DNA from 2 places in the Streptomyces sp. NPDC052910 genome. Region 1 is predicted to be linked to the other one. Evidence: riboswitches for the same ligand, from Rfam matches in the RefSeq annotation. Region 1 holds a riboswitch; the other holds the start of a gene.
What was found. A riboswitch is a leader RNA that binds a small molecule or an ion and turns the genes downstream of it on or off. The one in region 1 is predicted to bind glycine.
Positions count from the first base shown of each region.

Region 2: another riboswitch for glycine. It lies ahead of gcvT (glycine cleavage system aminomethyltransferase GcvT); the one in region 1 lies ahead of gcvP (aminomethyl-transferring glycine dehydrogenase).

Region 1 covers NZ_JBVJJR010000013.1:9,514-17,042, forward strand. The annotation lists gene ACZ6X9_RS30955 (DNA polymerase IV) at 1-1,274, shown strand, start outside; gene ACZ6X9_RS30960 (PRC-barrel domain-containing protein) at 1,507-1,836, opposite strand; glycine riboswitch at 2,027-2,149, shown strand; gene gcvP (aminomethyl-transferring glycine dehydrogenase) at 2,340-5,225, shown strand; gene ACZ6X9_RS30970 (DUF5999 family protein) at 5,311-5,517, opposite strand; gene ACZ6X9_RS30975 (hypothetical protein) at 5,845-6,429, opposite strand; gene ACZ6X9_RS30980 (glutamate-cysteine ligase family protein) at 6,909-7,529, shown strand, end outside.
Region 2 covers NZ_JBVJJR010000001.1:293,932-301,460, reverse strand. The annotation lists gene glyA (serine hydroxymethyltransferase) at 1-430, opposite strand, end outside; gene gcvH (glycine cleavage system protein GcvH) at 476-853, opposite strand; gene gcvT (glycine cleavage system aminomethyltransferase GcvT) at 1,015-2,187, opposite strand; glycine riboswitch at 2,346-2,450, opposite strand; gene ACZ6X9_RS01325 (AAA family ATPase) at 2,590-3,954, shown strand; gene ACZ6X9_RS01320 (enhanced serine sensitivity protein SseB) at 3,951-4,730, shown strand; gene ACZ6X9_RS01315 (enhanced serine sensitivity protein SseB C-terminal domain-containing protein) at 4,856-5,617, shown strand; gene ACZ6X9_RS01310 (ABC transporter permease) at 6,211-7,215, shown strand; gene ACZ6X9_RS01305 (ABC transporter substrate-binding protein) at 7,378-7,529, shown strand, end outside.

The DNA of each region.
Region 1 (7,529 bases):
CCCCGCGCTTCAGCCTGTACCAGAAGGTCAGCGGCGTGGTCATGGGGCTGCTCGCCGAGCTGTCACCACTGGTGGAGCCGCTGAGCCTCGACGAGGCGTTCGTGGACCTGGAGGCGGGCGGCGTCGAGCCGACCACGGAGGCCGTCCGGGCGGTGGGCGAGCGGCTGCGCCGGGACATCCTCGCGGCGACGGGGGTCGGCGGGTCGGTGGGCCTCGCCGGCTCCAAGATGCTCGCCAAGATCGCCTCGGAGCAGGCGAAGCCGGACGGGCTCGTCGTCATCGAGCCCGGTACCGAGCTGGAGCTGCTCGGGCCCATGCCGGTACGGACCATCCCCGGCGTCGGGCCCGCCACCGCCGAGACGCTGCGCCGCGCGGGCATCCACACGGTCGCCGAGACCGCCGAGGCGGGCGAGGCGGAGCTGGTGCGGCTGCTGGGCAAGGCGCACGGGGCCGGCCTGTACGCCCTGGCGACGGGGCACGACGACCGCCCGGTCGTGGCCGAGCGGGACGCGAAGTCCGTCTCCGTGGAGGACACGTTCGCGGAGGACCTGACCGACCGGACGCGGGTCCGACTGGAGCTCGCCCGGCTCGCCGACCGCTGCGTCCGGCGGCTGAGAGCCGCCGGACGGTCGGGCCGCACGGTCGTCATCAAGGTGCGGCGGTACGACTTCTCCACCCTCACCCGCTCCGAGACGCTCCGGGGGCCGACCGACGACCCCGCCGTCGTGCGGGAGGCGGCCGCCCGGCTGCTTGAGGGCGTCGACACGACCGCGGGGGTGCGGCTGCTCGGCGTCGGGGTCAGCGGGCTCGCGGACTACACGCAGGAGGATCTCTTCGCGCAGGCGCAGGCGCGGGTCGCTGCCGCGCAGGCCGCCGAGGCGGGGCTTGAGGGGGGTGGGCCTAAGGAGGGTGGGCCCGAGGGGGGTGGGAGCGAGCCCCCGGCTCCCGGCGGGGCGGGGGACCGGCCGGCGGACGACGACGCCGCGCCCGCACGGCGGTGGCTGCCCGGTCTGGACGTGGTACACCGCGAGCTCGGCCGGGGCTGGATCCAGGGCAGCGGCCTCGGCCGGGTCACCGTACGGTTCGAGGAGCCCTGGTCGACGGCTCCCGGCCGGGTGCGGACCTTCGCCGTCGACGATCCGGATCTGGAACCCGCCGAGCCGGTGCCGTTGATCCAACCTTCGGGGGAGGGGCGTCTCGTGGAACCGGGCGGGGCGTTTCGGGATGGGGGCGGGGACGATTCGGCCGTGGGCCTGAGCGGGTCGGCGGCGTAGTGAGCGGGGAGGGCGCGCCCTGCGGGCGCGGATGGTGCCCCTGCCCCTCCCCCAGAGGGGGCACCCCCACTTTCGCCGTTTCTTGCGGGGGCAAGCCCCCGCACCCCCGCACCCCCGCACCCCCGCACCCCCGCACCCCCGCACCCCCGCACCCCCGGAACCGCGCTCCGCGCGGTTGTCCTCGAACGCCGGACGGGCTTGATACGAGCGGCGGAATCGCGGCAGGCGGGGCTCAGCGGTCGGAGCCGCCCGGCAGGGCCATGCGGTAGTGGTGGTAGAGGCGGAGCTCCTGCTCGGGGGAGAGGTGGCGGCCGACGCCCAGGTCGGGGGCGGCCTTGATGAGCGTGCGGTCGTAGGGGATGCGCAGCGAGTCGTCCACGACCTCGCTCGGTTCCAGGGGGACGAACGCGTCGCGGCCGAACAGCCCGGTGCGGACGGCCGCCCACTCGGGTTCGCCGGTGGCGTCGTCGAGGTAGACCTCGTCCACGGTGCCGATCTTCGCTCCGTCCCGGTCGTAGGCCTTGCGGCCGATCAGGGTCCGAGGATCGATATCCGACTGCATCCGTCCTCCCGGGAGTCACTTCCGTCCCTCTCTTTCTCCTGGTTTCCCCGGGAGGCCGTCGGCAAAGCCGGGAAAACCCTCGGGGCGCAAGAAAAGCCACCAAGCGGGAGTAATGGGGGAGTCGGCGGAGATGCACCGGCCCGGGAGATCCGGCGTCGGCATCGCCGCTGGTAGGCTGGCGATTGGCTGTGGACCCCGCGCGGGAGAGTCCTCCGGGGACCTGGACAGGCATTGGCCTCGACGGGTCCGACGGGGGCGCCGAAGGAGCAAATCCTCCCCGGAATCTCTCAGGCACACGTACCGCGCGGACGAGGTCACTCTGGAAAGCAGGGCGGGCACCGGACCGGGCACCATGCCGAGCCCCTCCTCACCGACGGTGAAAGCCGGGTCGCGTCACAAGGGCCCGGTGAAGCTCTCAGGTCGAGATGACAGAGGGGGAGGCCGTCCGGGTACCCGCGCCGTGGTACCCCTCGCAGGTCGCAATGACCAGGAGGCCCCCGCAGATGACCGCCCACCGCATCGCCCTCTCCGACCTGGAGCGCGGCACTCCGTTCGCCGGCCGCCACATAGGCCCCGACAGCGGGGCGCAGGCGAAGATGCTCGCCCACGTCGGCTTCGGCTCGCTGGACGAACTCACCGCCGCCGCCGTGCCGGACGTGATCAAGAGCGCCGAGGCGCTCCGGCTCCCCGAGCCCCGCGGCGAAGCCGAGGTGATCGCCGAGCTGCGCGGTCTCGCGGACCGCAACCAGGTGCTCGTGCCCATGATCGGGCTCGGCTACCACGGCACGTTCACCCCGCCGGTGATCCTCCGCAACGTCATGGAGAACCCCGCCTGGTACACGGCCTACACCCCGTACCAGCCGGAGATCTCCCAGGGCCGCCTGGAGGCCCTGCTCAACTTCCAGACCGTCGTCGCCGACCTCACCGGGCTGCCCACCTCCGGCGCGTCCCTGCTGGACGAGGGCACGGCCGCGGCGGAGGCGATGGCGCTCTCGCGGCGCGTGGGCAAGGTCAAGGACGGGGTGTTCCTCGTCGACGCCGACGCCCTGCCGCAGACCGTGGCCGTCATCGAGACGCGCGCCGAACCCACCGGTGTCGAGGTCGTCGTCGCCGACCTCTCCGCCGGCATTCCGGACGAGATCGCCGAGCGCGGCGTCTTCGGCGTGCTGCTCCAGTACCCGGGTGCCTCCGGTGCCGTCCGCGACCTGCGGCCGGTCATCGAGCGGGCGCACGAGCTGGGCGCGATCGTCACCGTCGCCGCCGACCTGCTGGCCCTGACGCTGCTCACCCCGCCCGGCGAGCTGGGCGCGGACATCGCCGTCGGCACCAGCCAGCGGTTCGGTGTGCCGATGGGCTTCGGCGGACCCCACGCCGGCTACATGGCCGTCCGTGAGCAGTACGCGCGCAGCCTGCCCGGCCGCCTCGTCGGCGTCTCCGTCGACGCGGACGGCGACAAGGCGTACCGCCTCGCCCTCCAGACCCGCGAGCAGCACATCCGGCGCGAGAAGGCCACCAGCAACATCTGCACCGCGCAGGTGCTGCTGGCGGTCATGGCCGGGATGTACGCCGTCTACCACGGGCCCGACGGGCTCACCGGCATCGCCCGCCGCGTCCACCGGTATGCCACGCTGCTCGCCGAGGGGCTGCGGGCCGGTGGCGTCGAGGTCGTGCACGGCGCGTACTTCGACACCGTCACCGCGCGGGTGCCGGGCCGGGCGGACGCGATCGTCGCCGCCGCCCTGGAGCGGGGCGTCAACCTGCGCCGGACGGACGCCGACACCGTCGGCATCGCCTGCGACGAGACCACCACCCGCGAGCACCTGGCCGCCGTCTGGGCCGCGTTCGGGGTGGACGCCGACGTCGAGGCGCTGGACGCCGCCACCGCCGACGCGCTTCCCGAGGAGCTGCTGCGCGGCTCCGACTTCCTCACCCACCCGGTCTTCCACCAGCACCGTTCCGAGACGGCGATGCTGCGCTACCTGCGCCGCCTCGCCGACCGGGACTACGCGCTGGACCGGGGCATGATCCCGCTGGGCTCGTGCACCATGAAGCTCAACGCCACGACCGAGATGGAGCCGGTCACCTGGCCCGAGTTCGGCGCGCTGCACCCGTTCGCCCCGGCGGAGCAGGCCGAGGGCTACCTCACGCTCATCCGCGAGCTGGAGGAGCGGCTGGCCGAGGTCACCGGCTATGACAAGGTCTCGCTCCAGCCCAACGCGGGGTCGCAGGGCGAGCTGGCCGGTCTGCTGGCCGTCCGCGCCTACCACCGCGCCAACGGCGACGAGCAGCGGACCGTGTGCCTCATCCCGTCCTCCGCGCACGGCACCAACGCGGCCAGCGCCGTGATGGCCGGCATGCGCGTCGTCGTGGTGAAGACCGGCGAGGACGGCGAGGTCGACGCCGACGACCTGCGCGGCAAGATCGAGAAGCACCGCGACGAGCTGGCCGTCCTCATGGTCACCTACCCGTCCACCCACGGCGTGTTCGAGGAGCACATCAGCGAGATCTGCGCCCTCGTCCACGAGGCGGGCGGTCAGGTGTACGTGGACGGCGCCAACCTCAACGCGCTGGTGGGGGTGGCGAAGCCGGGTGAGTTCGGAGGCGACGTCTCGCACCTGAACCTGCACAAGACCTTCTGCATCCCGCACGGCGGCGGCGGCCCGGGCGTCGGTCCCGTCGGCGTCCGCGCCCACCTCGCGCCGTACCTGCCCAACCACCCGCTCCAGCCCGCCGCGGGCCCGGAGACCGGGGTCGGTCCGATCTCGGCCGCGCCGTGGGGCTCGGCCGGCATCCTGCCGATCTCCTGGGCGTACGTCCGGCTGATGGGTGGCGAGGGCCTCAAGGCCGCGACGCAGGTCGCGGTGCTGAGCGCCAACTACATCGCCAAGCGCCTGGAGCCGCACTACCCCGTGCTCTACACCGGTCCCAACGGCCTCGTCGCCCACGAGTGCATCGTGGACCTCCGGCCGCTCACCAAGGCGACCGGCGTCACCGTCGACGACGTCGCCAAGCGTCTGATCGACTACGGCTTCCACGCGCCGACGATGTCGTTCCCGGTGGCCGGCACGCTGATGATCGAGCCCACCGAGAGCGAGGACCTCGGCGAACTCGACCGGTTCTGCGCGGCGATGATCGCGATCCGCGCGGAGATCGAGAAGGTCGGCTCGGGCGAGTGGGACGCCACCGACAACCCGCTGCGCAACGCCCCGCACACCGCCGCGTCCGTCGCGGGCGACTGGGAGCACCCGTACAGCCGACAGGAGGCGGTCTTCCCGGGCGGCGTCTCCGCGGCCGACAAGTACTGGCCACCGGTGCGCCGGGTCGACGGTGCGTTCGGTGACCGCAACCTCGTCTGCTCCTGCCCGCCGTTGGACGAGTACGAGGGCTGAGCCCGGCACACGTGGAGGGCCGGCCCGGCGGGATCGCCGGGCCGGCCCTTTCGTCGCGCGTCGTCCGCCGGTGCCGGCCCGGCCGTCAGGCCGCCGTCACCACATGCCCGGCGCCGAGCGGCCGGTGCGGGGCGATGATCTGCCCGTCAGGCAGCAGTTCCCCGGTGTCCTCGAAGCAGAGGACGCCGTTGCACAGCAGGCTCCAGCCCTGCTCGGGGAAGTGCGCCACGAGGTGGGCGGCTTCCCGGTCGGCGGAATCGGCTGACGGGCACGCGGGCTGGTGCTGGCACATGGGAGGGTTCTTTCGCTGGGATGTCGTGGCTGCTGTCGCTGTGCTGCGGCTCGATGCGGTGGTCATGCCGCCCCCCGTGACGATGTGGTCTGTCGTTCCCAGTGTTGCCCTACGGGCGTGATTCCGCAGGGATTTCGCAGCAGCGGTCCGCTGTGGAGGAAGACGCGTCACCCATGCGGACGGTTGCCGTCAACAAGTCTGCCCCTTCGGTCCGTTCGGGTCGACCTCCGTGGAGTGAGCCGTGTGGGTGACGTGGCGCCCGCGGACCGGCCGCGAACGGCGCGGCGCCCCGCGACCGTAGGGGTCGCGAGGCGCCGCCGGGACGCGTCACGCGGTCTTCAGCATCGGTGCCGGGGCCAGCCGGAGGGTGAGCACCGGAAGCAGGTCGGCGAAGCGGTGCGGGCGGTGGGCGGCGATGCCGGGCGGCGCGGGGGCGAGCGGCACCAGGAGGTCGCCGGGGGCGGGCAGGCCGGACTCGGCGTCGGCCGTGATGTCGCCGTGCAGCCAGAGAGTCAGCATGTAGAGGCCGGGCACGGTCAGCAGTCGCGGCTGGTACGGCGTCGACAGCGACTCCGCCTGCCGCAGGGCGAGTTCGGTGGAGACCACGTACGGTCCCTCGAAGAAGTGCGAGAACGTCCAGCCGTCGGCGGTCGGCCGCGCCTCGCCCGCGGCGATGGCGCGCTCGTCCTCCTTGATCAGGAAGCGCCAGCCGGTGAGCCGGGTGCGGGGGGTGCCGCCGGCCGGGGTGTGCTGCTCCAGAACGTGGACGGGGAGCGGCAGTTCGCAGTCGAGCGCTCCCTGGGCGGCCTTGAGGGACGGGGTGCGGGTCTCCCGGACGGCGGTGGGGGAGCCGAGGGCGGTGCGGACGCTACGGAGGGCAGGCGCGGGGGCAGGGGGGATGTGCAGCGGCATGATGGGTCGCCTCTCACTTCGGAGACACGCAGGTGCTGGCAGGTGACGACGCTGTCGGTGTGCGGGGTCAGAGGGGGGCCGGGACCGACTGCCGGGGCGCCTACTCTCTGCCTCACTCCGAGTTTATACGACACATGTTCACAGGATGTTTCGGCTAGCTGTCGCCGGTATTTCCGGCAAGGGGAAATCAGGGCCGCCTGCGGGGTCGTTTTCGGTGTTTTCGTTCCCGATCGCGCAGGCCTGACCTCGGTTTCTTTCCCGGGAACGGTCGGCCGAAACTCGTCGGTGTTTATCACCAGCGCAATGCGACATGCCATGAGCTGCCGTCATGCCATCGGAATGTGCCGGAGTGCGCTTGGCTGCCAGCCTACCGGTTATACGGGGACGGGGTGAGGCGTTTCGATCGCTTCGCATGGGCATCATCGACCGTGACGGGAACGGGCCGGCGCCGAGGGCGACCGCTGGAGGAGGACGCGTCCATGGGTGAGAAGGTCGCCGCCGTGGAGTTCGGCCTGGACGACCGCCAGCGCCACCGGGACAAGCTCCGGCAGTGCCTGGAAGGGCTGGGGAGGTTACTGGAGGAGAAGCGTTTCGACCGGCCCCGGAACCTTATGGGGCTGGAGATCGAGTTGAATCTGGCGGGCTCCGACGGTATGCCGAGCATGATGAATGCCAAGGTGCTGGAGCGTATCGCGAGCCGTGATTTCCAGACCGAACTCGGTCAATTCAACCTGGAAGTGAACATCGTCCCGCACCGCTTGTCGGGGCGCGTTCTCGACCAACTCGCCGAGGAGCTCCGCACCGGCCTCTCCTACGCCGACCGGAAAGCCCGGGAAGTGGGCTCCGGAATAGTGATGATCGGCATTCTGCCGACGCTCGGCCAGGACGACCTCGTCCCCGACAACTTCTCCGCCGCCGACCGCTACGCACTGCTCAACGAGCAGGTCATGGCGGCCCGCGGGGAGGACGTCAGCATCGACATCGACGGAGTCGAACGGCTGACCTGCACCGCGCGGTCCATCTGCCCGGAGGCCGCCTGCACCTCGGTGCAACTGCACCTCCAGGTCACCCCCGGCCGGTTCGCCGCCGTCTGGAACGCG
Region 2 (7,529 bases), on a different contig from region 1:
CGACCACGTTGTAGAGCTTGCCCGAGAAGTTGATCTTCATGCCGTGGGTCAGGTGCCCGCCGTGGGCGAGGTTCAGACCCAGGATGGTGTCGCCCGGCTTGAGCAGCGCGAACATCGCCGCGGCGTTGGCCTGGGCGCCCGAGTGCGGCTGCACGTTGGCGGCCTCGGCGCCGAACAGCGCCTTGATCCGGTCGATGGCGATCTGCTCGACGACATCGACGTGCTCGCAGCCGCCGTAGTAGCGGCGGCCCGGGTAGCCCTCGGCGTACTTGTTGGTGAGGACCGAGCCCTGGGCCTCCATGACCGCGACCGGAGCGAAGTTCTCCGAGGCGATCATCTCGAGCGTGGACTGCTGACGGTGGAGTTCGGCGTCGACAGCGGCGGCGACGTCGGGGTCGAGCTCATGGAGGGAGCTGTTCAGAAGCGACATGAGTTCTTCCTGGGCGGGAGGGGCCGGGTGGAGGCGGGACGCGGGTCAGCCGGCGAAGTCCGTGTACGCGTCGGCGGTCAGCAGCTCCGCCGGCTCGTCCGTGATCTTCACCTTGAACAGCCAGCCGCCCTCGAAGGGGGCGGAGTTCACCAGCGAGGGGTCGTCCACGACGTCCTGGTTGGCCTCGACGACCTCGCCCGTGACGGGGGCGAAGAGGTCGCTGACCGACTTGGTGGACTCCAGCTCACCACAGGTCTCGCCCGCGGTGATGGTGTCGCCGACGGCCGGGAGCTGCGCGTAGACGACATCCCCGAGCGCGTTGGCCGCGAACTCGGTGATACCCACCGTCGCCACACCGTTCTCGTCGGTGGCCGACAGCCACTCGTGCTCCTTGGTGTAACGGAGGTGCTGGGGGTTGCTCATGGGTCGATTCTCCTGTACGCGGATCGATGCTTGTGCAGGACCCCTGGTCCGGCCAGGGGCGTCTTGCCAGGTGAGACGAAGGGCGGGGGTTCCGTTCGGAAATCGGGCATTCCGCCTGCTTTGCGGCTCGATGCCCGCTCCCTACCCGGATGTCCCGGAGGTCAGCGCTCCCGCCGGTAGAACGGCAGCTCCACCACCTCGTACGGCTCGTGGCTGCCGCGGATGTCCACCGCGACCCCGGCCGTCCCGGGCGCGGCGTGGGCCGCGTCCACGTAGGCGATGGCGATCGGCTTGCCGAGTGTGGGGGAGGGGGCGCCGGACGTGACCTCGCCGATCACCGTGCCGGTGGCGGCCTCCACCACCGGGTAGCCGGCCCGCGGCACCCGGCGGCCCGCGGCCACCAGGCCCACCAGCTTGCGCGGCGGGGCGTCCGCGGCACGCTCGGCGGCGGCCTCCAGCGCCGCGCGGCCCACGAAGTCACCGGGCTTGTCGAACTTCACGACCCGGCCGAGCCCGGCGTCGAACGGCGTGGTCGCCGTCGTCAGCTCGTGCCCGTACAGCGGCATGCCCGCCTCCAGGCGCAGGGTGTCCCGGCAGGACAGGCCACAGGGGACCAGGCCCGCGTCCGCGCCCGCCTCGGTCAGCGTCTGCCACAGCTTCTCCGCGTCGGCGGGGGCGACGAACAGCTCGAAGCCGTCCTCGCCGGTGTAGCCGGTCCGGGCGATCAGCGCCTCGACGCCGGCGACCGTGCCGGGCAGGCCCGCGTAGTACTTCAGGCCGTCCAGGTCGGCGTCGGTGACCGACTTCAGGATGGCGGGGGAGGCCGGGCCCTGGACGGCGATCAGCGCGTAGTTCTCCCGGTCGTCGCGCACCTCGGCGTCGAAGCCGGCGGCCCGCCCGGTGAGCGCGTCCAGCACCACCTGGGCGTTGGAGGCGTTGGCGACGACGAGGTATTTCTGGCGGCCTTCCTCGTCGGCCAGCCGGTAGACGATCAGGTCGTCCAGGATCCCGCCGCGCTCGTCGCAGATCATGGTGTAGCGGGCGCGGCCGGGCATCAGCGCCGAGAGGTTGCCCACCAGGGCGTGATCCAGTGCCTGGCCGGCCTGCGGACCCGTAAGGGTGATCTCGCCCATGTGCGAGAGGTCGAACAGACCGGCACGGGTGCGGACGGCCACGTGCTCGTCGCGCTCGCTCCCGTAGCGGAGGGGCATGTCCCAGCCGGCGAAGTCGGTCATCGTCGCGCCCAGGGCGCGGTGCAGCGCGTCGAGCGCGGTACGGCGGGGGGTGGCGGTCTCTGATGCGACGGACTCTGAGGCGGCGGACTCTGAGGGCATGATCAAGGCTCCCGGGCAGCGGTCGCGAGGACGCGGGGACGTCGAAGGACGGCCTCCCCATCTGTCATCGGAACCTGAGAGGTTCACCGGGAGCCCCGGAGGGCACACGGCTTGCACCTTGGGTGGGACCGCGGGGCGGTCCGCTTTTCAGATCTGCCTCACCCTGCGCGGTACGGGGCCTGAGAGATTCAAGGGAGGAACTTGCTCCTTCGGCGCCCGGCGGGCGGCGATGCGCCGTGCCGGAACTCTCCCGCGCGGATTCGAGCGGCCGGTATGCAGTTGGTCGTGACGCGTCGGTCGTGCTCTTGGCGCGCACTGGCGCGCACATCATTGCACGTACGAGCGTGCGATGGACCGTTCACAGCCCATCGCATTGGATTACTTTTCCTTTACTCCCTCCGTATGCGAGTGGGGTACACCGAGAGCACCGAGCGACGGAGCGACGAGGCCGTGGGAGAGCGGGCGAGGGGCGGGGGAGCGGTGCGAACGGGCGTCCAGGGGGAGGCGGCGGGGGCCGCGCGGGCGGCGGGGGCGGAGCCGGCGGCGAGGGCCGCCGGGCCTCGGGTGCGCGATCTGCGCGGGGTGGCGGCGCCCCCGGCGGAGCTGTGCTGCCGCGCCGGTGATCTGCTGGTGGTCTCCGGGCTCCCCGGGGCCGGCAAGTCCACCCTGATCCGACGGGTCGTACCGGCCCTCGACGGCCGGGGCGCCCCCGTCCGCAGCGTCGACTCGCAGGACGCCAGGGCCCGGTTGGAGCGCGGGTTGCGCCGGCTGCCGGTCCGGCTCCCGTACGCCGCCTACCGCCCCCTCGCGCGCCTCGCGCACTACGCGCACCTCTGGCGCGCCCTGCGCTCCGGCGCGAGCCTCGTCGTGCACGACTGCGGGCAACGCGGCTGGGTCCGCCGCCTACTGGCCCGCGAGGCGCGCCGCCGCGGCACCGCGCTGCACGTCCTGCTGCTCGCCGTGGAACCCGGCACCGCGCTCGCCGGGCAGCGGGCCCGCGGCCGGACGGTCTCCCGGACCGCGTTCGCCCGCCACCGCCGCGCCATGGAACGACTGATCACGGCGGCGGCCGGGGGCCGGCCCCCGGCCGGTGCGACGAGCGTGCTCCTCCTCGACCGCGCCGCGGCGGCGGCACTGCGGACGATCGTCTTCACGGGGGCGCCGACGTCGGGTACCTCCGTGGGGCCGGCCATGCCGGGTATGTCCGCGGGGGCGGCGAAGGCGGGTACGTCTGCGGGGTCGGCGAAGGCGGGAACACCCGTGGGACCGGCCATGCCGGGGACGTCCACGGCGCCGCCGGCGTCGGGGCCGCGCGGGCCGCTCACACCGGGGCTGCCCGTATCGGTGCCGCCCGAGCCGGAAACCCCCGCGAGGCCACGGGTGCCGGGACCGCCCGGGCCGCTCGCTCCGGGCCCGCCCCGGTCGCCCACCTCGGGGCCGCTCGGGTTGCCCACCTCGGGGTCGGTCACGCCGGGCGCCTTCGCGGGCGCATCCACGGGCGCCCCCGCGCCGGAAGCGCCCCCCGGCGCCCCCGCCCCGGGAGCCGTCGGCGGCCCGCGCCCGCGGGGCGTCTTCGCCGTGCGGCAGCCCGTCCCGCCGCCCCCGGCCCCCGCTGCCCACCGGCCCGCGCCGCCGGCCGCCGTCCCGCCGTCGGTGCGCTCCCGCCGTGTGCCCCGGCCGTCCGCCGTGCCCCTCCCGCCGTCTGACGGGGAGCCGGCCGTTAAGGTGCGGGTGCGAGTGCGACGAGACCGTGGGGAGAACGGATGAGCGGCCCCGAGCTGCACGGCACGGAGCGGGCCAGGGGCGAGGCCCCCAACTGGCCCGCCAACGAACTGGAGGAGACCCTCGCCGCCTGCGCGGGCGTCCCGGGCACCGGTGAGCGCGTCGTCGAGGCGCTGGCCCGCAGCGAGGTCTGGATACCCCTGCCCAAGGGCGGCGGCCCCGACAGCCCCGACCTCGACCTGCCCACCGTGGAGCTCGGCGGCGCCGCGTTCGTGCCGGTCTTCAGCTCCGAGGAGCAGTTCCGCCGCGTCGTCGGCGACCACATGGCCTACGCGGTCGCTCCCGCCGTGGATTTCGCCCGCGGCCTGCCCCCGCAGGTCGGCGTGGTCGTCAACTTCGAGGGCACGGTCGCCGCGCCGCTGCCCCCCGCCGCCGTCGCCGAGCTCTGCCGGGCCGGCCGGCTGCGGCTGGAGGGCGAGCCCACCGGCGGCCGGGTGCGTCTCCACGAGCCCGACTGGCAGGACGAGCCCACCGCCTTCCTCGCCGCCGCCGGCTTGGAGTTCACCGCCGCCCGCGCCGTGCGCACCGCCCGCCGCGCCCTGGCCAGCGTCGAGGGCGGCCCGCCGGAGCTCTTCGTCGGCGTGGAGCTCGACCTCCCGGACGACGACAGCCGCGCCGCCGCCGTGGACGCCCTGGGTCGCGCCCTGGGCTCCGCCCCCGTGCCCTGGCCGGTCCGCACGGTCTTCCTCGACGTCACCCGCGATCCGGTCGCCGACTGGATGCGGGACCGCGTCGCGCCGTTCTACGACCGTGACCGTTGACTGCTCCCCTGCATGTCGCCCCGGCCTCGTAAGCTGGTTGGACGACCGTACGGGAGGCGCGACCGCGCCGTGAGGCAGGGGGCGGACGCGACGCGAGCGTCGGCCGGGAGAAGGGGCGGGATCAGGTGAGCGCGGGCGCGGAGAGCGGCGTGGAGCAGGTGCTGCGCCAAGTGGCGCCCGGGCGGTACGACGTCTACGAGTCGCTGCTGCACGCCGTCGCCGAGGGCAGGCTGTGGATGCTGCTCTGGCACGGCCACCCCGGCTCGCCCGACGCCCAGTACGGGAACATGGAGGTCGACGGCCTCGGCTACGCCCCCTGCGTCACCTCCGAGCGGGAGCTCGCCGCCAGCGGCTGGAACCGCGCCCACGAGGTCGTCACCGGCCGCTCCCTCGCCGCGTCCCTGTACCCGGGCCGCTGGGGCCTGTGGCTCAACCCGCACGCCCCGGGCGGCGGCGTCGGCATCCCCTGGCTCGACCTCCGCCGCATCGCCGGCGGCCTGGACCGGCTGCCCGCCGGCCCCCTCCAGATCACCGAACCCACCGTCGACATCCCGCGGTTCTACGCCCTCCTCGCTCAGCACGCTCAGCGCACGCCCGCCGTCCGGGCGCTGCGCCGCGCCTGGGTGCAGCCGGCCATCGGCGCGGCCTACCTGGCGATCGGCCTCGACCTGTACGACACCTCCCCGCCGGCCGTGGAGTCCGTCCGGTCGATGATGCAGCAGGTGGTGGCCGTGGTGCCGGAGGGGCTGCCGGTGTCCACGGTGGCGATGGCGGACGAGTTCGACCCGGTGGCGCTGTGGATGCGCTCCCACGCCCGCCCGTTCTACGGGCATGCCGCCCCGAGCGGCGCGGCGGCACCGGTGCCGGGGTACGGGTACCCGCACTAGCGGATTCCCGTCCCGGCGAATCCCCGCCCGGACGGCCCTGCCCGCCCCCACGGCCCTGCCCGCGCGGGCACGTTCCCGGCCGGACGCCTCCGCGCGGTCCCGTCACCCCACCCGTCCGCCGCCGCGCGCGCCCACCCCCGTCCGCCGCCGCGTGCACGCACCCCCGGCCGGGGCCCGGGAGGCACCCGCGACGGGACGGGCCCGCGTGGCGGGCGAGGCGCACGTCCGCTGCCGGTTCCCCCGCTGAGGGTCAACCCCCGTCCGTATAACGGAAGCTCGCATCGCACATCACGGTTGCGCATCCATTGCCCGCCGGGTCTGGCGGGTGATCGTGAACGCGTTGAAGACTCCCGCTCCAAGGACCCGCAGGTCCGGTGTACGACCAGCTCCGCTTGTACTTCCCGCACCGCACCGCACCGCATCGCACCGCACTGCGCCACAGCACCGCAACGCACCGCAACGCAACGCACCGCAACGCACCGCACTGCGCCACCGCACCGCACAGCACCGCATGTGTCAGTGATGTCGACCGGCCGCCTCCCCGGGCGGTCGGCGGAGGCCGGTCCCACCGGCCGAGAGGGGTCCAGCGAACGATGACGGCACCACTCCCCGAGACGAGCGCGACCGGGACCGCGACCGTCGTCGCCGACGCGGAAATCCCGGTCCCGGGCACGACGATCGAGGGCCGCTCCCCCTGGCGCATCGCCTGGACGCGGCTCAAGCGCGACAAACTGGCCCTGGCCGGCGGGATCGTGGTCCTGCTGCTCGTCCTGGTCGCGATCTTCGCGCCGCTGATCGTGGACCTGCTGGGCCACCCGCCGAACGAGTACCACGAGGACCAGATCGACGCCCTGTTCGGCACACCGAAGGGTTCCTGGGGCGGCATCAACGGCGACTTCCTGTTCGGCGTCGAGCCGGTCAACGGCCGGGACGTCTTCAGCCGGGTGGTCTACGGCGCCCGGGTCTCCCTGCTCGTCGCGTTCCTCGCGGCCGTGGTCGCCGTGCTGATCGGCACCGTCCTGGGTGTCGTGGCCGGCTACTTCGGCGGCTGGGTGGACACCCTGGTGAGCCGGGTGATGGACGCCCTGCTGGCCTTCCCGCAGCTCCTCTTCATCATCGCCCTGATCTCCGTCGTCCCCAACGAGCTTTTCGGGCTGACCGGTTCGGGCGTCCGGATGGCCGTCCTCATCGCGGTGATCGGCTTCTTCGGCTGGCCCTACGTGGGGCGCATCGTCCGCGGTCAGACGCTCTCGCTGAGGGAGCGCGAGTACGTCGAGGCGGCGCGCAGCCTGGGCGCCGGCCGGATGTACATCCTCTTCCGCGAGCTGCTGCCCAACCTGGTCGCACCGATCACCGTCTACGCCACGCTGATGATCCCGACCAACGTCCTCACCGAGGCCGCGCTGAGCTTCCTCGGGGCCGGCGTCAAGCCGCCCACGTCGTCCTGGGGGCAGATGCTCTCCAAGGCCGTCAGCACCTATGAGGGCGACCCGATGTTCATGGTGATCCCGGGTCTCGCCATCTTCGTCACCGTCCTGGCGTTCAACCTCTTCGGGGACGGCGTACGGGACGCCCTTGACCCCAAGGGTTCGCGCTAGCCGCACCGGTTTTACGCGCAACACCGCTTACTGCGGAGCGATCTGACGTCGCATCAGCACGGCAGCCGCGTCGGCCGCTCCGGCATCAGGAGTACGAGCTGAAGGAACCACCCCCATCGCGGTCCGCCCCCGGACCGTGACGATCACGGAGGTCGCGACATCTTGGCAACGCACAGGACATCAAGGCGCGGAACGGCCGCGGGCGCGGCACTGGTGGTCGCGGCCCTCGTCGGAGTCACCGCCTGCGGTGGCGGAAGCGGCAAGAACGACAACGGCGGCGGAGGCGGCGGCAAGGGCGCCGGCTTCAACGCGGG